Regions from separate parts of the Enterobacter cloacae complex sp. R_G8 genome, predicted to be linked through region 1. Evidence: predicted binding sites of a transcription regulator. Region 1 holds the regulator's gene; each other region holds the start of a gene.

Region 1 (4,751 bases):
CACTCAGCCGACGCTGATCATTCACGCGAAAGATGACCCGTTTATGGATCATCACTCCATCCCTGCACAGGAATTTCTGCCCGACAACGTTCACTATCAGCTGACCGAGCACGGCGGCCACGTGGGGTTTGTCGGCGGAACGCTGCGTCGCCCGAAAATGTGGCTGGAGACGCGCATTCCTGACTGGTTAACCCCTTACCTGGACGGTGCAACATGATTATCCCCTGGCAGGATCTGGCGCCCGAAACGCTCGATAATCTGATTGAAAGCTTTGTCTTGCGTGAAGGCACCGATTATGGTGAACATGAACGCTCGCTTGAGCAAAAGGTCAACGATGTTAAACGCCAGCTTAAAAGCGGCGACGTGGTGCTGGTGTGGTCTGAACTGCATGAGACGGTCAATATCATGCCCCGCAACGCGTTTCACGGCTGATCTTTCAACCTTTCCAGTCAGGGAGTTGCTATGTCTGCCAGACATCCGGTTATTGCCGTTACGGGGTCGAGTGGTGCGGGAACCACCACCACCAGCCTCGCGTTTCGCAAGATTTTCGCCCAGTTGAATCTCCGTGCGGCGGAGGTCGAAGGCGACAGCTTTCACCGCTATACGCGCCCGGAGATGGACATGGCCATCCGCAAAGCGCGCGATTTGGGCAAACACATCAGCTACTTCGGCCCGGAGGCCAATGACTTCGGCCTGCTGGAGCAAACGTTTCAGGAGTACGGCCTAAGCGGCAAAGGCCAGTCCCGCAAATATCTGCACACCTACGACGAAGCCGTTCCCTGGAACCAGGTCCCGGGCACCTTTACTCCCTGGCAGCCGCTGCCGGAACCTACCGACGTGCTGTTTTACGAAGGATTGCACGGCGGCGTGGTGACGCCGCATCACGACGTGGCGCGACATGTGGATCTGCTGGTCGGCGTGGTGCCAATCGTTAACCTGGAGTGGATCCAGAAGCTGACGCGAGACATCAGCGAGCGCGGCCATTCGCGTGAGGCGGTGATGGATTCGGTTGTGCGCTCAATGGAAGATTACATCAATTATCTGACACCACAGTTTTCCCGCACCCACATCAACTTCCAGCGTGTGCCGACGGTGGACACCTCTAACCCGTTCGCGGCCAAAAGTATCCCGTCGCTGGATGAGAGCTTTGTGGTGATCCATTTCCGTAATCTCGACGGCATCGATTACCCCTGGCTGCTGGCGATGCTGCAGGGTTCGTTTATTTCTCACATGAATACGTTAGTGGTGCCCGGCGGAAAAATGGGGTTGGCGATGGAGCTGATCATGACGCCGCTGGTGCAGCGGTTGATGGAAGGGAAACAGATCGCATAATCATATTCCCTCTCCCAGTGGGAGAGGGTTAGGGTGAGGGCATCAACACGCGTGATGCCCCATCAATCACGCCTCGATCACTTCATACGAATGGGTAATTTTTACCGCCTTCTCCAGCATCAATGCCACAGAGCAGTATTTCTCCGCTGACAGATCGACCGCGCGTGAAACGGCCGCATCTTTTAGTTCTTTCCCGGTGACAATAAAGTGCAGGTTGATGTGGGTGAACAGGCGTGGCGCCTCTTCGCGACGTTCAGACGTGAGCTTAACTTCGCAATCCGTCACATCATGACGGCCCTTTTGCAGAATCGACACCACGTCAATCGCGCTGCATCCCCCAGCCGCCATCAGCACCATCTCCATTGGGCTGGGTGCTTTATCGCCGGAGTTACCGTCCATCAAAATCTGGTGTCCTGAAGCGGACTCGCCCAGGAACGTTAAACCTTCTACCCATTTCACGCGCGCTTGCATATTCATTAACTCCAACGTTGCATTTTTGGTGACAGATTACGCGTGCGTTACATTTCTCGCAATGGAAGGCGACCTGCGTCATGCTGAAGCGAGACACCAGGAGACACGCGGCGAAAGCTATGCTAAAACACTCTGGATGCTACAGTAATACATTGACGTTACACATGTATGCAGAGGACATCAAACTTTACTGGCTGCGAAACGTTACGACAGCCGACTTCCCAGGTATGGGTAAGAATTCGATTGCAACCCCAGAGTCCGGATGCATCTTATGACTCTGGTGACAGCTTATAACAGAGGATAACAGCGCATGGTGCTTGGCAAACCGCAAACAGACCCGACTCTCGAATGGTTCTTGTCTCATTGCCACATTCATAAGTACCCATCGAAGAGCACGCTGATTCACCAGGGTGAAAAAGCGGAAACGTTGTATTACATCGTCAAAGGCTCGGTGGCAGTGCTGATCAAAGATGAAGAAGGGAAAGAGATGATCCTTTCTTATCTGAACCAGGGCGATTTCATCGGTGAACTGGGCCTGTTTGAAGAAGGCCAGGAACGTAGCGCCTGGGTTCGTGCAAAGACAGCATGTGAAGTGGCTGAAATTTCCTACAAGAAATTCCGTCAGTTGATTCAGGTTAATCCTGACATCCTGATGCGTCTTTCTTCGCAGATGGCTCGCCGTCTGCAGGTCACATCAGAGAAAGTGGGTAACCTCGCCTTCCTGGACGTGACCGGCCGTATCGCGCAAACGCTGCTGAACCTGGCGAAACAGCCAGACGCCATGACTCACCCTGACGGCATGCAAATTAAAATTACCCGCCAGGAAATTGGTCAGATCGTCGGTTGCTCCCGTGAAACAGTGGGCCGTATCCTGAAAATGCTGGAAGATCAGAACCTGATCTCCGCCCACGGTAAAACCATCGTGGTTTACGGAACCCGTTAATCCCGATAAAACGGCGTGCCATCGCAAGGTGTCACGCCGTTTTTGTCTCTACTCCTCATGTGGCGCAGGCTGATTTATCACCCGGAAGTTAACTACGCACTGCGACAAACGCTGGTGTTGTGCCTTCCTGTGGCCGTGGGCCTGATCCTTGGACATCTTCAACAAGGGCTGCTGTTCTCTCTCGTACCTGCCTGCTGCAATATTGCCGGTCTCGACACCCCGCATAAGCGTTTTTTCAAACGACTGATTATTGGCGGTTCGCTGTTTGCCGGGTGTAGCCTCGCCGTGCAACTGTTGCTGGCCCGCGATATTCCGCTGCCGCTGATCCTGAGCGTGCTGGCGATGACGCTGGGGGTGACCGCCGAAATCAGTTCGCTGCACGCGCGTTTACTGCCCGCCTCACTCATTGCGGCCATCTTTACCCTCAGTCTCGCAGGTAACATGCCGGTATGGGAACCGCTGCTGATCTACGCCCTCGGTACGCTATGGTATGGCCTGTTTAACTGGTTCTGGTTCTGGCTGTGGCGGGAACAGCCGCTGCGTGAATCCCTGAGCCTGCTCTATGTCCAGCTCGCAGAGTACTGCGAAGCCAAATACACGCTGCTGACTCAGCATACCGACCCGGAAAAATCGCTGCCGCCGCTGCTGACGCGCCAGCAGAAGGTGGTGGATCTGATAAGCCAGTGCTACCAGCAACTGCACATGCTGGCCGCCAACAAGAACCACGAATACAAACGGCTGCTGCGCACCTTCCAGGTGGGGCTGGATCTGCAGGAGCATATCTCTGTGAGCCTGCACCACCCGCAGGAGGTGCAAAAGCTGGTGGAGCGCAGCCATGCCGAAGCGGTGATCCGCTGGAACGCGCAGACCGTGTCCGCACGTCTGCGGGTACTGGCCGACGACATTCTTTATCACCGCTATCCCACCCGCTTTAACATGGACAAGCAACTCGGCGCACTGGAGAAGATCGCCCGCCAGCACGAGGATAACCCGGTGGGTCAGTTTGCCGCCTGGCACTTCAGCCGTATTGCCCGCGTGCTGCGTACCCAGCGCCCGCTCTATCCTCGTGACCTGATGGCGGATAAGCAAAAGCGCCTGCCGCTGCTGCCTGCACTTAAAAGCTATCTCTCGTTTAAATCTTCCGCCCTGCGCAACGCCGCCCGGATTAGCGTGATGCTGAGCATCGCCAGCCTGATGGGCATGGCGCTCCATCTGCCCAAACCCTACTGGATATTAATGACGGTACTGTTTGTCACCCAGAACGGCTACGGCGCCACGCGGGTGCGTATTCTGCACCGGGCGGGCGGAACCATGGCGGGGTTGATTATCGCGGGCGTAACGCTGCACTTCCACGTGCCAGAAGGCTATACGCTGGCAGGCATGCTATTGATTACCCTGGTGAGCTACCTGATCATCCGCAAGAACTACGGCTGGGCGATGGTGGGCTTTACGGTCACGGCGGTATACACCCTGCAGTTGCTTACGCTCAATGGCGAACAATTTATTGTCGCCAGGCTTATCGATACACTGATTGGCTGCCTGATTGCCTTTGGCGGAATGGTCTGGCTGTGGCCACAATGGCAAAGCGGCCTGCTCAGGCAGAACGCCCACGACGCGCTGGAGGCCGACCAGCAGGCTATCCGCCTGATCCTGAGCGACGATCCGCAGCCCTCCCCGCTGGCGTATCAGCGGATGAAGGTCAACCAGGCGCATAACGCCCTGTTCAACTCGCTGAATCAGGCGATGCAGGAGCCCGGCTTTAACTCGCACTATCTGGCGGATATGAAGCTCTGGGTGACGCACAGCCAGTTCATCGTCGAACATATCAACGCGATGACCACGCTGGCGCGTGAACATACCATGCTGACACCGGACCTGGCGCAGCGCTATTTGCAGTCGTGTGAGATTGCCCTGCAGCGGTGTCAGCAGCGCCTGGAGTATGACGCACCGGGTGAATCGGGGGATTCGAACATTCTGGAAGCGCCGGAAACGCTCACCCACGGGC
Region 2 (4,751 bases), 420 kb from region 1:
ACCGCGTCCGGCAGTGTGATCTTGCCGATATCCACCTGCCACTGCTGATACTCCTCGTCCGTGACCTGCAGTGACGCGGCTACCGGGTTTTCATTTTCATCCTGCAGGCTGGTCAGCATGGAGCGGAAGTTCGATTTATCCTGCACTTTGTCCAGCCACAGGCGGATCAGCATGCGGTCATACAGTGCTTCAAGGCTGCTGTCAGCCTCGGGAAGTTCGTTCGAGGCGGCCACCAGCAGGCGCATCGGGATTTTCTCTTCACTGGCGCCGTTGCGGAACCGGCGTTCGTTAATCGCCGTGAGCAGGGTGTTCAGAATTGCCGGTCCCGCTTTCCAGATCTCATCAAGAAAAACAATCTCCGCTTCCGGTAGATATCCCTCAGTCAGACGCTGATAACGCCCCTCATCTTTCAGCGCCTGAATGGACAGTGGGCCGAAAACTTCTTCAGGGGTGGAAAAGCGGGTCATCAGGTATTCGAAGGCGCGCGCATTCTGGAAGGCGAATTTGAGCCGGCGGGCAATCAGGCTTTTGGCAATGCCCGGAGGCCCAAGCAGAAATACGCTTTCACCGCTCAACGCCGCCAGTAAACAGAGGCGGATGGCGTGGCTACGCTCGAAAAGGCCTTTCTCCAGCGCGCTGCTGAGACGGGAAATTCTTTCTGCTAATAAATGTGAGTGAGCCATAATAGTTTTTGCATCCTTTCGCCGTCGTGGCGGCCAATTGAAGCGAGTATAGACGTTTCAGTCAGGGCTGGTAATAGACTGAAGTGCGGCGCAATTTTCTTTGCGCTACATTAAAGCGGTTGCATTTAGGGGTTCGATTTTGCAACGAATCAGGCATACTGTGCGCTTTTTGTGGACCAAGGGACCAGGAACACATTTGTTATTTAAACGAAAAGACTAGTCTATGAGCACTGATAATAAGCAATCATTACCCGCAATTACGCTTGCGGCGATCGGGGTTGTCTACGGTGATATCGGCACCAGCCCGCTTTATACGCTTCGTGAATGTCTGTCCGGCCAGTTTGGCTTTGGTGTTGAACGCGATGCCGTATTTGGCTTCCTGTCCCTCATCTTCTGGCTGCTGATCCTGGTGGTTTCTGTTAAATATCTCTCCTTTGTGATGCGTGCAGATAACGCAGGTGAAGGCGGGATCCTGACCTTGATGTCCCTTGCGGGGCGCAACACCTCTGCCAGAATGACGTCGGTACTGGTCATCATTGGCCTGATTGGCGGCAGCTTCTTCTATGGGGAAGTGGTCATCACGCCTGCTATCTCGGTGCTCTCGGCGATAGAGGGGCTTGAGATTATCGCGCCGCAGCTCGATACGTGGGTGGTTCCGCTGGCGATAATCGTCCTGACGCTGCTGTTTGTGATCCAGAAGCACGGTACCGGGCTGGTGGGGAAACTCTTCGCGCCGATTATGCTCGCCTGGTTCCTGATCCTGGCGGCGCTTGGCTTGCGCGGTATCATTGATAACCCGGAAGTGCTTCAGGCGCTGAACCCGTACTGGGCTGTCCATTTCTTCCTCGAATACAAAGTGGTGTCCTTCGTGGCGCTCGGCGCCGTTGTGCTCTCTATCACCGGTGTTGAGGCGCTGTATGCGGATATGGGGCACTTCGGCAAACTGCCTATTCGCCTGGCGTGGTTTATCGTGGTATTGCCCTCTCTGGCGCTGAACTACTTTGGTCAGGGTGCGCTGCTGCTGAAAAACCCGGAAGCGATTAAGAACCCGTTCTTCCTGCTGGCTCCGGAGTGGGCGTTAGTACCGATGCTGATCCTTGCCACGCTGGCGACGGTTATTGCCTCTCAGGCGGTGATTTCCGGCGTGTTCTCTCTGACGCGCCAGGCTGTGCGTCTGGGCTATCTCTCTCCGATGCGTATTATTCATACCTCAGAGATGGAATCGGGTCAGATCTACATCCCGTTTGTTAACTGGCTGCTCTATTTCGCTGTGGTGATTGTGATCGTCAGTTTTGAGCACTCCAGCAACCTCGCGGCAGCGTACGGTATTGCGGTGACGGGGACGATGGTGCTGACATCGCTTCTTTCCACTACGGTGGCGTACCGAAACTGGCACTGGAACAAATTCCTCGTGGCGATGATTCTGGTGGGCTTCCTGTGCATCGACGTACCGCTGTTCTCTGCCAACCTCGACAAGATTGTCTCCGGTGGCTGGCTGCCGCTGACGCTGGGTCTGGTGATGTTCATTGTGATGACCACGTGGAAAAGCGAGCGCTTCCGTCTGCTGCGTCGTATGCATGAGCACGGTAACTCCCTGGAGGCGATGATTGCCTCGCTGGAGAAATCACCACCGGTTCGTGTGCCGGGTACGGCAGTGTATATGTCTCGTGCGTTGAACGTTATTCCGTTCGCCTTGATGCATAACCTCAAGCACAACAAAGTGCTGCATGAGCGGGTCATCCTGCTGACCCTGCGCACCGAAGATGCGCCTTATGTTCACAACGTGCGCCGTGTGCAGATTGAGCAACTGTCGCCAACCTTCTGGCGCGTGGTGGCAAGCTACGGCTGGCGTGAAACGCCGAACGTGGAAGAGGTCTTCCACCGCTGCGGCCTGGAAGGCTTAAGCTGTCGAATGATGGAGACATCGTTCTTTATGTCGCACGAGTCGCTCATTATCGGCAAACGCCCGTGGTATCTGCGTCTGCGCGGCAAGCTTTACCTTATCCTGCAGCGTAACGCCCTGCGTGCGCCTGACCAGTTTGAGATCCCGCCTAACCGCGTGATCGAGTTGGGGACGCAGGTCGAGATTTAAGCTCCTTAAAATGCCGGGTGGCGCTTCGCTTACCCGGCCTACTCATACTCACTGTTCCCGCCAAAATTTACTTCTCATTTCACTTAGCGAAACGTTTCGACGCTGATCACAAATCTGTTACGTCACGGTGGTTTTCTGAACACTCTTAAGACTAAACTGATGTTAGCGAAACGTTTCGCTAGTGGAGCAAGAAAATGAAGAAAGGCACGGTTCTCAACTCAGAAATCTCGTCGGTTATTTCCCGTCTTGGGCATACCGATACGCTGGTGGTTTGCGATGCAGGCTTACCGGTTCCGCGCAGCACAACCCGTATTGATATGGCGTTAACGCAGGGCGTGCCCTCGTTTATGCAGGTACTGGAGGTGGTGACCGCGGAGATGCAGGTTGAGTCGGCCATTCTCGCCGCGGAAATCAAACAACATAATCCGCAACTCCACGAAACGTTGCTCAATCACATTGAGCAACTGCAACAACACCAGGGAAACATCATAGAAATTCGTTACACAACACACGAACAGTTCAAACAACAAACCGCAGACAGTCAGGCGGTGATTCGCAGCGGGGAGTGTTCCCCGTATGCGAATATTATTCTCTGTGCTGGCGTCACCTTCTGAGGCCATCATGGACGCATTACTGCAACTTAAAGGGATCGATAAATCGTTCCCGGGCGTAAAAGCCCTTTCTGGCGCGGCGCTGAACGTTTATGCCGGACGCGTGATGGCGCTGGTGGGCGAGAATGGCGCCGGCAAATCCACCATGATGAAAGTGTTGACCGGTATCTATCAACGCGATGCCGGATCACTTTTGTGGCTGGGTAAAGAAACCACCTTCAGTGGCCCAAAAGCCTCGCAGGAAGCGGGGATCGGCATTATTCACCAGGAACTGAACCTGATCCCGCAGCTCACTATTGCGGAGAACATCTTCCTTGGCCGCGAGTTTGTTAACCGGTTTGGCAAAATTGACTGGAAAACGATGTATGCCGAAGCGGATAAACTGCTGGCGAAGCTGAACCTGCGCTTCAAAAGCGACCGCCTGGTGGGCGAACTTTCCATTGGCGACCAGCAGATGGTGGAGATCGCGAAGGTGCTGAGCTTTGAGTCGAAGGTCATCATTATGGATGAGCCGACGGACGCCCTGACCGATACCGAAACCGAATCCCTGTTCCGCGTCATCCGCGAGCTGAAATCGCAGGGGCGTGGGATTGTCTATATCTCTCACCGTATGAAAGAGATTTTCGAGATTTGCGACGACGTTACCGTCTTCCGCGACGGGCAGTTTATTGCCGAACGCGAAGTGGCGACGCTGACAGAAGACACGCTTATCGAAATGATGGTGGGACGCAAGCTCGAAGACCAGTACCCGCACCTCGACAAAGCGCCGGGTGAGATCCGCCTGAAGGTGGACAACCTCTGTGGCCCGGGCGTGAACGATGTCTCCTTTACCCTGCGCAAAGGAGAAATTCTTGGCGTGGCGGGGTTGATGGGCGCGGGCCGTACCGAGTTGATGAAAGTACTCTACGGTGCGCTGCCGCGCACCAGCGGTTATGTCACCCTTGATGGCCATGAAGTCGTCACGCGCTCCCCGCAGGATGGACTGGCGAATGGCATTGTCTATATTTCTGAAGACCGTAAGCGCGACGGCTTAGTGCTCGGCATGTCGGTAAAAGAGAACATGTCTCTTACCGCCCTGCGTTATTTCAGCCGCAGCGGCGGCAGCCTGAAACACAAAGATGAACAGCAGGCAGTCAGCGATTTTATCCGCCTCTTTAACGTGAAAACCCCCTCAATGGAGCAGGCGATTGGCCTGCTGTCCGGCGGTAATCAACAGAAAGTGGCGATTGCACGTGGGCTGATGACGCGCCCGAAAGTGTTGATCCTCGATGAACCAACCCGCGGCGTGGATGTGGGGGCCAAGAAAGAGATCTATCAGCTGATTAACCAGTTCAAGGCCGACGGCCTGAGCATCATTCTGGTCTC
Region 3 (4,751 bases), 1.2 Mb from region 1:
TTTTCTCTTTCTTCTGGATCTCAGGCAGCTGTTCCGGGGTGACGGCCGGGTAGCCCTGTGCATCTTCAGGCACTTCATGCATGGCCGGAATCGGCACCAGAGGACCTAAAAAGCGCGGTTCACGTTTGAAGATATAGAGGTCAGCCAGCGCCCCGAAGCGGGCGCCAAACTCGCGCACGCGTACGCTCAGCATATCTTTTGGCGATGGCACGGCGTAACACTGCGCCTGAATGCCCATGTGCAGCGCGATAAACAGCGCACGTTCGCAATGGAAGCGCTGGGTAATGATGATGAAGTCGTTGGTATCGAACACTTTGCGCGTGCGCACGATGGAGTCGAGTGTGCGGAACCCGGCGTAGTCGAGCACGATATCTGCCGGATCAACGCCGGCGGCAATCAGGTCTTTACGCATGGTGACTGGTTCGTTGTAGCTTTGCAGCGCGTTATCGCCGCTTAACAACAGGTAATTGACCTTACCGCTGTTGTAGGCGTTGAGCGCGCCCTGAATACGGTAGCGGTAATACTGATTGATAACACCGGTGCGGTAATACTTTGCGGTGCCGAGCACCACGCCAACCTGGCGGTAGGGGAGATCCTGCAGATCGTCAAAAATGTAGGGGGCCGTTTTCCAGCTCATCCAGCGGTCGAGACCCAGCACGATCAACAGCAGTATGCCGACCAGGACAGACAGGCTGTAAAAAACGCGCTTTAACATGCAGATGGCTCGTACCGAAGGTGAAATTTAACTCAGGCTACTGTACCCGTCTGGTTAGCGCAAGAAACAGCGCATCAACTGAGGGCTTTTTCAGCAAACTGGCGGGCATTTCTGCCCGCCGGATGGATCACGCCAGTAATACACGCTCGATTGACGAGCAGCCCAGCGCTTTCAGGGTGGCGGCGGTAGCATCCCACTGAATCAGCGGCGCATCGGCAATTTCTGCCAGAATGGCGCGCTGGATATCCGGGTAGTCGTAGCCGTTGAGGCTCAGCAGGTTAAGTGCGCCCTGCAGCGGTGGCAGCGTTGGGTTAAACGCGGCGTTTTCCGCATAGCTGCCGCTAAAGATACGCCCATCGCGGCACTGCAGTGCCACGCCGCTCGGGGAGTTGCTGTATGGCGTGTGGCTCTTGTTGGCAGCGCGAATGGCTGCCTGGTTCAGGTCATCACCGGACAGCGCATAACCGTGGTCCTGCTCGTCCATCAGCAGGGTTTTGATCTCAAGATCTTTCGGGCCGAAGGCGTCAGGCAGGTAATCGCCCAGCGTGTGCGGCGCGCGACCCGGCAGATTGATGCGCAGTTGCAGCCCGCTGTTCAGTTCATTCATAAACTGACGACAGTGGCCGCACGGGGTGTAGTTTACGGTAATGGCGCTCAGGGCATTTTCGCCACGCAGCCAGGCGTGGCTGATGGCGCTCTGTTCCGCATGAACAGTCTGCTGCATGGTTGCGCCCAGGAACTCCATGTTTCCGCCGAAGTACCAGGTGCCGCTGACGCCACGCGCGATGGCACCCACGTTAAAGTGGGACAGATCGGCACGCGCACAGGCGGCAGCCAGGGGGAGCAGTGCGAAAGCCAGCGCGTCTTCGTCTAGATCCGTTGCCTGTTTCAGCGTGGTGATCTGCTCAGCGGTGAGCAGGGCGGGGAAATGCTCATCCGCCAGAATCGGGGCCAGAGCTGATTGCAAATTCTCTGCAAGCCGGGCGAAAGCCGCTTGAAAACGTGGATGCATGGCGTTTGCCTCATAAAGGTTAATGGATCGGTAGTGTACGGAGCCGTCAGGGCTTTATATGTGATCCACTTCTCATTATGTATGCAACTTATGAAAACAAAATGAAATTTGCGCGACGCATCGCAAATTTTAGCCCATCACCGCCAGAATAATGGGGAAAATGAACGGCGCCATCAGCGAGGTCATGATTCCGCAGATCACCAGTGCCAGCGAGCTGAACGCCCCTTCCTGGTAATCCAGCTCCGCACAGCGGGCGGTGCCCAGCGCGTGCGACGCGGTACCCATCGCCAGACCGCGTGCGGCTTTGGTATTAATGCGCATGACATTGAGCAGGGTATGGCCAAACACGGCGCCCAGTATGCCGACGAAGATCACGCACATGGCGCTGATGGCCGGAATACCCCCGAGGCTGCCGCCCACGGCCATGGCGATAGGCGTGGTCACCGATTTCGGCAGAATAGAGGCGGCAATTTGCGCAGAGGCCCCCATCAGCAGTGCGACTGAAGTACCGGTGATCATCGCCACCAGGCTCCCCACAAAACAGATGGTAATAATGGATTTCCAGCGGGCGCGGATCTGGTGTAGCTGTTCATATAAAGGAAAGGCGAGCGCGACCACGGCGGGTTGCAGCAGGTCGTTTAAAATTTTGCTGCCGGCAAAGTAGCGTTCGTAAGGAATACCGGTAAGCAGCAGGAACGGGATAATCACCACCATCGCCACCAGCAACGGGTTAAGCAGCGGCATCTTGAACCGGGCGGCAAGTTTGCGTGCCGCGAAGAACACCGCCAGGGTTAATGGCAGCGACCACCAGATATTAGCCATCATTGTTTTGTTCCTTTCTGTCCAACCACTTTGCGTTCGCCATGCACCAGATGCGAACTCCAGCTCACCACCAGGAAAACCACCAGCGTACTGACCGCGCAGGAGACGACGATCGGGCCGAACTGCGCCTTGAGCAAATCAAAATACTGCATTACACCGACACCAATCGGCACGAACAGCAGCGCCATATAGCGAATGAGGACGAAGCAGCCAGGGTTGACCCATTTCGCCGGCAGAATTTGCAGGGCCAGCAGAACAAAGAGGATCAGCATGCCGATGATGCTGCCTGGAATGGTGATAGGAAGCAGGGAAGCGATGAAAATCCCGGCGTACAGGCAGGCGTAAATCAGGACGAATGCGCGCAGATATTGCCAGATAATGTTTAATGATTTTCTCATGGTTAAAATCCTTGCTGAAACGCATTCATCATACAATTAAACCCGAAAGTGTGCCACGGATCACATCATGAATTTTGAGCATACCAGACATTCCGGAATGGAACGTCTGGTATCACCCTAAAGGGACAGGCTACAGTCTAGAGGAAAGGGAGTGCAGTGGCGAAGTGATGAGCCAGAGAAAAACCTTAGAGTCTAACATTGTGTTGGGCGGTAAGTTTATCGAGAAAAGAAAACAGTGCCTGGTTCATTTCACGATAATCATGCGAGCGGAGTTGTTCAGCCGTTTCGACAAAACGGAATGCCCCTGCACGCCGGAGATCGTGCTGCGAATGCTCAATCAGCAGTTCAACGACCTCCGGCGTCAGCTCCATATGGCACTGAAAACCATAAACCCGTTCGCTGTACTGCACGATCTGCCGGGGACAACCCTCGCTGTAAGCGAGAATCTTTGCCTGCGACGTCAACCCTGGCATGTCGTTATGCCAGTGGCCGACGTTCAGCTCGCGGCCAAAGTCCTCAAACAGCGGGTTCACCTTGCCGGCATCTGTGAGTTTGATGGGAAATTTGCCGATCTCTTTTTCCGGACTGTGGCAAAACGTGGCACCCAGTGCTTCACCGATAAGCTGTGATCCCAGACAAACGCCAATTACCGTTTTACCCGCTTCTATCGCCCGGCGAATGAGTGCAATTTCCGCCTGCGCATCAAACCAGGGACATTCCATAAGCGTGGTGGCGGGTGACTGCGGCCCCCCCATGATGATGAGCAAATCTATGCTTCCCGGATCCTGGGGTAAAGGATCGTCCTGATAAACCCTGGAGTAGCTCAGCGTACAGCCGCGCTTTTTCCCCCAGATTTCATAGGCGCCTGGCGCTTCGAAATGTTCATGAATGATAAAATGGATGTGCATTGCGTCTCTCTCCGGTTACGTGTACAAGCAGCATCATAAGAGAGAGGGAGGAATGTGAAATGCCAACCGTTATCGATAAAACGCCAATACACGACGATGCCATCGGATGGTCCAGAGGGGCAATAAGCTATACCCGCGGGGAAGTCGATCCGCCTCACCAGCATTCACAGGGACAACTTTTATTTGCCATCAAAGGGGTTATGCTCGTTGAAACCGGCAGCAAACGCTGGGTAATACCACCGCAACGCGCGCTGTGGATCCCTCCTTTTCAGGAACACACCTACAGTGTGTTATCCGCAACGGAGCTTCGCGCAGTCTGGTTTAGCCCCGCACTGATTTCGCAATGCGAACCCTTTGAGCGAAAAGAAGAGGTTCACGTAATTATGGCGACAGCGTTGTTCAAGGAGCTGATTGCCGGGCTGTTCAGTGCGGAATACCGGCCGGCAAGTCAGCGTAGCATGGCCGTTTTGCTGCTCGAGATCCTCAGTGAGACGCAGCAGATTTCAGCCGAATTACCGATGCCCGTTGATGAGCGGTTACACCGTGTTGCCTGTGACATCATTGCCAATAATCTCTGGGATGTTTCAATGGTAATGCTGGCGGAACGGGCCGCGATGTCCGAACGCACATTTTCACGCGCGTTTATTAAAGACACTGGCTTTAGCTTCCGCGCCTGGCGACAGCGTGCACGGATTTGTGCCTCGCTGGACCTGCTTGCAAACGGCTACCCGGTTAAGCAGGTGGCCTGGATGCTTGGGTTTTCTGGCCCAGCGGCATTTGCGGCGGCGTTTCGCGCCATTGTCGGGGCAACGCCGGCTGACTTTCTCCCTGAACAGAACCGCTTCCCAGCGATATAGAGAGCGGATACTATAGCGCGTCTTTTTTCACAGGTACTG
Region 4 (4,751 bases), 1.4 Mb from region 1:
CTGCACCGAATAGAGCGCAAAGACCACCAGTAGCACTGAACCGATGATCGCGCACACCATCAACGTGACCAGCGTGTTCAGTTTCATGGGGCGCTTGCGCGTCTGGGGGAAAGGCTGCAAATCGCTCATCAACACTCCGCGATGAAGAAGAAAGGGTAATTATCGCCGATGACGCGCTTTTCTTAAAGCTATGTAAAAGCATGCATTTGGTCCGCTTTTCGTGACCCTCCTCGCATGTCATCCATATAAAACACTTTATAGTGTGTGGGTACTCATAATAAGGAGGCTGTTTATGAGCATTATGCTTACCGGTTCGGTCAAGGAAAGACGGCACGCCAGCACGATGAATATCGATAGATTGTCCACGCTGGACATGCTGAAAGTCATTCACCAGGATGATGCACTTATCTCCGCTGCAATCACCCCTTTTTTACCCATTATTGCCCGTGTGGTGGATAACGCCGCCGCGACCCTGAGCCACGGGGGGCGTCTGGTTATGGTTGGCGCGGGGCCGTCCGGCTGTGTGGCAAAACAGGCGGCGGATGAGTATGCCCCGGGTAAAACCCCGGTGATTGCCATCACGGCGGGCGACGAGGCGACAAGCTACGAGCGCGGCGTTGCCGACCTGCAGGCGATTAACTTTGGCGAGCACGATATGATGCTGGCGGTCACCGTAAGCGGAAAAACGCCGTGGGTCTGGGGCGCCATGCGGCATGCGTGGTCGCTCGGTTCACCGGTGGCGGTGATTACCGATAATGCGCAAAGCGAAGCGGCGCAGCTGGCGAGTATGGTAATTGCGCCAGAGCTGGGACCGGATGTGGTGGCCGGCTATCTGAATACCAAAGCGGCAATCGCGCAAAAGATGATCCTCTCTATGGTCACCACCGGGCTGGCCGTCCGCACCGGGCGGGTTTACAGCAATCTGCGCGTGGATCTGGAGGCGAGCAGCACCCAGTGGGCCGAACGGCAAATCGCGATTGTGATGGAAGCGGGGGGATGCACCCGCGCGGTAGCAAAAGCCGCGCTGGAGAGCTGTAACCATAACTGTAAAACGGCGGTGCTGATGGTGCTGACCGGGCTGGATGCCTGGAAAGCGCATGAATTGCTTGCGCAGAATAACGGGTTTATTCGGGTGGCGTTGCAGGAAGCGCCGTAATAGAGAGCGCAGGAATAAAAAAAGGCCGCGATAGCGGCCTTTGGTGTTTTGAGGGATTAGAACTGGTAAACAATACCCATCGCGAACTGATCGTCAGTTGCGTTGCCAGTGATGGCACCGTCTTCTTCGTCCAGCAGGTTAAATTTATAGGCAGTATAAACGTTCATGTTTTTATTGAAGTAGTACCAGGTACCCACTTCAATATAATTTACGCGGTCAGCGTCAACGCCTTTATAGCCATTACGGGCATACAGATCTTTACCCTGTGAATATACGTAGCCCAGGGATGGACGCAGACCAAAGTCGAATTGATACTGAACAACGGCTTCAACGTTTTGGGTCTTATTGGCGAAGGCGTTATATCCAACTTTAGTCATATTACGGGTTTCACCGTACATCACCGCAGCATAAACGCTATTTGCATCATATTTTGCAGACAGTGCCCATACTTCAGCATTGTCGCCATAATGATCAGCTGTTTGTTCATCGGTACGATCGGATTTACCGTAGACACCCACGAAACCAAAGCCATCAAGGTTATAATTTACAGACATGCTGTAACCATCGCCGTTTGCTTTGAAAAGATCACGGTCGTCATTTTTACCCTGATACTGAACAGCAAAGTTAAGACCTTCAACCATACCGAAGAAATCGGTGTTACGGTAGGTCGCAACGCCATTGGTACGCTGAGTCATAAAGTTGTCCGTGGCAGCCCAGGAATCACCACCCCATTCAACCAGCATATCGGTGTACGCCGCGCCGTCATAAGCTACGCCATAGTTTCGGCCATAATCGAATGAACCGTAATCCGCATATTTCAGACCAGAGAAAGCCAGACGCGTGCTCTCATCCTGTTTACCTTCGGGCTGGCTTGCATCAATATTGTATTCAAACTGGCCATAACCGGTCAGTTGGCTATTAATTTGCGTTTCGCCTTTTACGCCAAAACGGGCATATGACGTATCTTCATTTTCACTGTTGCTTTCATCAGTGTTGGACCAGATGCGTTCGCCAACCATCTTTCCGTAGAAATCGACTTTATTACCGCCTTTATTGTAAATCTCAGCGGCATTTGCTACGCCAGCCATTAATAACGCGGGTACAAGAATAGCCAATGCTTTTCTTTTCATTATATATTCCCTTTAGAGATAATTTATATGAATATATGTAATCACGCTCCGTAACTACAGCGTCGATACTATTCCAGGAGAGGGGGTTTAAGTTCAATAATAAATGTAATTAAATAGGTAAAAATATTACCAAATATTTCTAAGTGTCGCTTTATTTTTCTCGTGAATTATAATTTGAAATATATTTTGGTTAATTATTGTTAAGTATTTTTCGTGGTTATTTTATAAATTCTATTATTAACCTTAATTATATTTCTGCGTACTAAACACTCGCCAGGTATCCTCTTCTGCAAACTTGCACAAGATCAACTTAACGCAAACTGCGTGTCAGAAACCTTCACACAGCACAGGGTTTAATGCCAAAATGTGACAATTATCACAAAATCAATGTAAGCATGTGCAAACGGTACTGCGGTGACCGTGGAGTCAAAGATGGAACGAAAAATCGAACGCAGCCTGGGAGGCAAACTGGCCCTGTGGGTGTTCTACGCTTTTTGCGGTTACTTTGTCTGGGCGATGGCGCGGTACGTTTGGGTTATCAGTAAGATACCGTCGCTGCCGAATACGGCAGTGGAAGGGGATTTGGGGTCAACCAGCGGCAAATGGCTTGGGGCATTGCTGGGGTTTCTGGTGCTGGGCACGGTCGGCCTGATCCTGGGCGCGATTGCGTGGTACACCCGTCCCCGTCAGGACAACCCGTGATAGCGGCGGGGAAAGTTGCTATCGTAGCCATTTTGACGACAGGATGTGATGATGGAACTTACGCAGTGGCAGCATCGATTTGAGCGCTGGCTCGGGGAAAACCACACAACCGACGACACCGCGCATGATATTTCGCACTTTCGTCGTGTCTGGATGACGGCACAAAAAATCATGGCCAACCAGGCGGTGGAGCCACTGGTGATCCTGGCCGCATGCTATTTCCACGATATTGTCAGCCTGCCGAAAAACCATCCTGAGCGCAGCCAGTCATCGCAGCTGGCGGCGCGTAAAACGCGTGACATTTTGCACCGCGATTTCCCGGACTTCCCCGCAGCGCATTATGCCGCCGTGGCGCATGCCATTGAGGCGCACAGCTTCAGCGCCAGTATTGCGCCGCAGAGTCTGGAAGCCAAAATTGTGCAGGATGCTGACCGGCTGGAAGCGTTAGGGGCGATTGGCCTGGCGCGGGTGTTTGCCGTTTCGGGGGCGCTGGGCGTGCCGCTTTTTGACGCAGTTGATCCCTTTGCCGACGCGCGAACCCTTGATGACCGGGCGTTTGCCCTCGACCATTTTCAGACCAAGCTGCTGCGCTTGCCTGATACAATGCAAACAGAAATGGGGCGCGAGCTGGCACGCCACAACGCCGATTTTCTCATCCAGTTTATGGCAAAACTGAGTGCCGAACTACAGGGTGACTGCCTGGGGCTGGATAGCCAGGTACTGAGCCGCTTCCGTCGCAGTTTGCACGAATGAACTGTGGTAATCTGTTTTCAGTCTTTATTGTCCGGTTAAAAGAATGCAGGAAAATCGATCTGTGAGTGAACCCGCGCCAGAGCAGGCTGTGAAATCAACGGCTTCGGTGCAGGCGCTGCTGCGCCAGTTGCTGGATATCTACGATGCTAAAACCCTGGCAAACCAGCTGGTGGCACACGGTGAGGGCCACTGGAGTCCGGCAATCATTAAGAGACTTATCACCAGCGAGCGGGCAGGACATCGCCTGAGCGACGGCGAGTTTCGTTATCTGCAAACGTTGCTTCCGCGTCCTTCCGCCGCGCATCCCCATTATGCCTTCCGCTTTATCGATCTGTTTGCCGGTATCGGAGGGATTCGACACGGGTTTGAAGCCATCGGCGGTCAGTGCGTGTTTACCAGCGAGTGGAACAAACATGCGGTCCGCACCTATAAAGCCAACTGGTATTGTGACCCCGATGCGCATCGGTTCAACGCCGATATCCGCGATGTTACGCTGAGCCACAAAAGCGGCGTGAGCGATGAAGAGGCCGCAGAACATATTCGCCAGAACATCCCGGCACATGACGTGCTGCTGGCGGGCTTTCCGTGCCAGCCATTTTCCCTCGCTGGCGTATCGAAGAAAAATGCCCTCGGACGCGCGCACGGTTTTGCCTGCGATACCCAGGGAACGCTGTTTTTTGATGTGGTCCGCATTATCGATGCCCGCCGTCCGGCCATTTTTGTGCTGGAAAACGTCAAGAATTTAAAGAGCCATGACGGCGGCAAAACCTTCCGCATTATCATGCAGACGCTGGATGAGCTGGGCTACGACGTGGCGGATTCAGAGGACACGGGCGCCGATGATCCGAAAATCATTGATGGTAAACACTTCCTGCCCCAGCACCGGGAACGTATTGTGCTGGTCGGGTTCCGCCGCGATCTCAATCTGAAAGGCGATTTTACCCTGCGCGATATTCCGTCGTTGTATCCGGCGCGCCGTCCGTCCGTGGCCGATCTTCTTGAGCCCGCGG

What was found. Region 1 encodes CRP, which controls carbon source genes, mostly activating them, when cyclic AMP is high. Its sites were predicted from a motif close to ATGTGANNNNNNTCACAT; they were not measured.
Region 2: rbsD (D-ribose pyranase) is a predicted target of CRP. The motif match lies at 2,870-2,887, and genes of this name have one in related genera.
Region 3: cdd (cytidine deaminase) is a predicted target of CRP. The motif match lies at 1,786-1,803, and genes of this name have one in related genera.
Region 4: drpB (cell division protein DrpB) is a predicted target of CRP. The motif match lies at 2,651-2,668, and genes of this name have one in related genera.

Annotation. Positions count from the first base shown of each region.
Region 1 covers NZ_CP102246.1:622,611-627,361, reverse strand. Annotated here, with positions in the region: gene NQ842_RS02875 (hydrolase) at 1-217, shown strand, start outside; gene NQ842_RS02870 (YheU family protein) at 214-432, shown strand; gene NQ842_RS02865 (phosphoribulokinase) at 463-1,332, shown strand; gene NQ842_RS02860 (OsmC family protein) at 1,399-1,803, opposite strand; gene crp (cAMP-activated global transcriptional regulator CRP) at 2,114-2,746, shown strand; gene NQ842_RS02850 (YccS/YhfK family putative transporter) at 2,804-4,751, shown strand, end outside.
Region 2 covers NZ_CP102246.1:200,083-204,833, forward strand. Annotated here, with positions in the region: gene ravA (ATPase RavA) at 1-683, opposite strand, end outside; gene kup (low affinity potassium transporter Kup) at 907-2,775, shown strand; gene rbsD (D-ribose pyranase) at 2,970-3,389, shown strand; gene rbsA (ribose ABC transporter ATP-binding protein RbsA) at 3,397-4,751, shown strand, end outside.
Region 3 covers NZ_CP102246.1:1,777,409-1,782,159, forward strand. Annotated here, with positions in the region: gene sanA (outer membrane permeability protein SanA) at 1-715, opposite strand, end outside; gene cdd (cytidine deaminase) at 843-1,727, opposite strand; gene NQ842_RS08455 (CidB/LrgB family autolysis modulator) at 1,857-2,552, opposite strand; gene NQ842_RS08460 (CidA/LrgA family protein) at 2,549-2,947, opposite strand; gene NQ842_RS08465 (type 1 glutamine amidotransferase) at 3,133-3,855, opposite strand; gene NQ842_RS08470 (helix-turn-helix domain-containing protein) at 3,915-4,712, shown strand.
Region 4 covers NZ_CP102246.1:2,021,786-2,026,536, forward strand. Annotated here, with positions in the region: gene NQ842_RS09545 (sensor histidine kinase) at 1-129, opposite strand, end outside; gene NQ842_RS09550 (N-acetylmuramic acid 6-phosphate etherase) at 293-1,156, shown strand; gene NQ842_RS09555 (porin) at 1,213-2,286, opposite strand; gene drpB (cell division protein DrpB) at 2,719-2,988, shown strand; gene NQ842_RS09565 (phosphohydrolase) at 3,040-3,741, shown strand; gene NQ842_RS09570 (DNA cytosine methyltransferase) at 3,803-4,751, shown strand, end outside.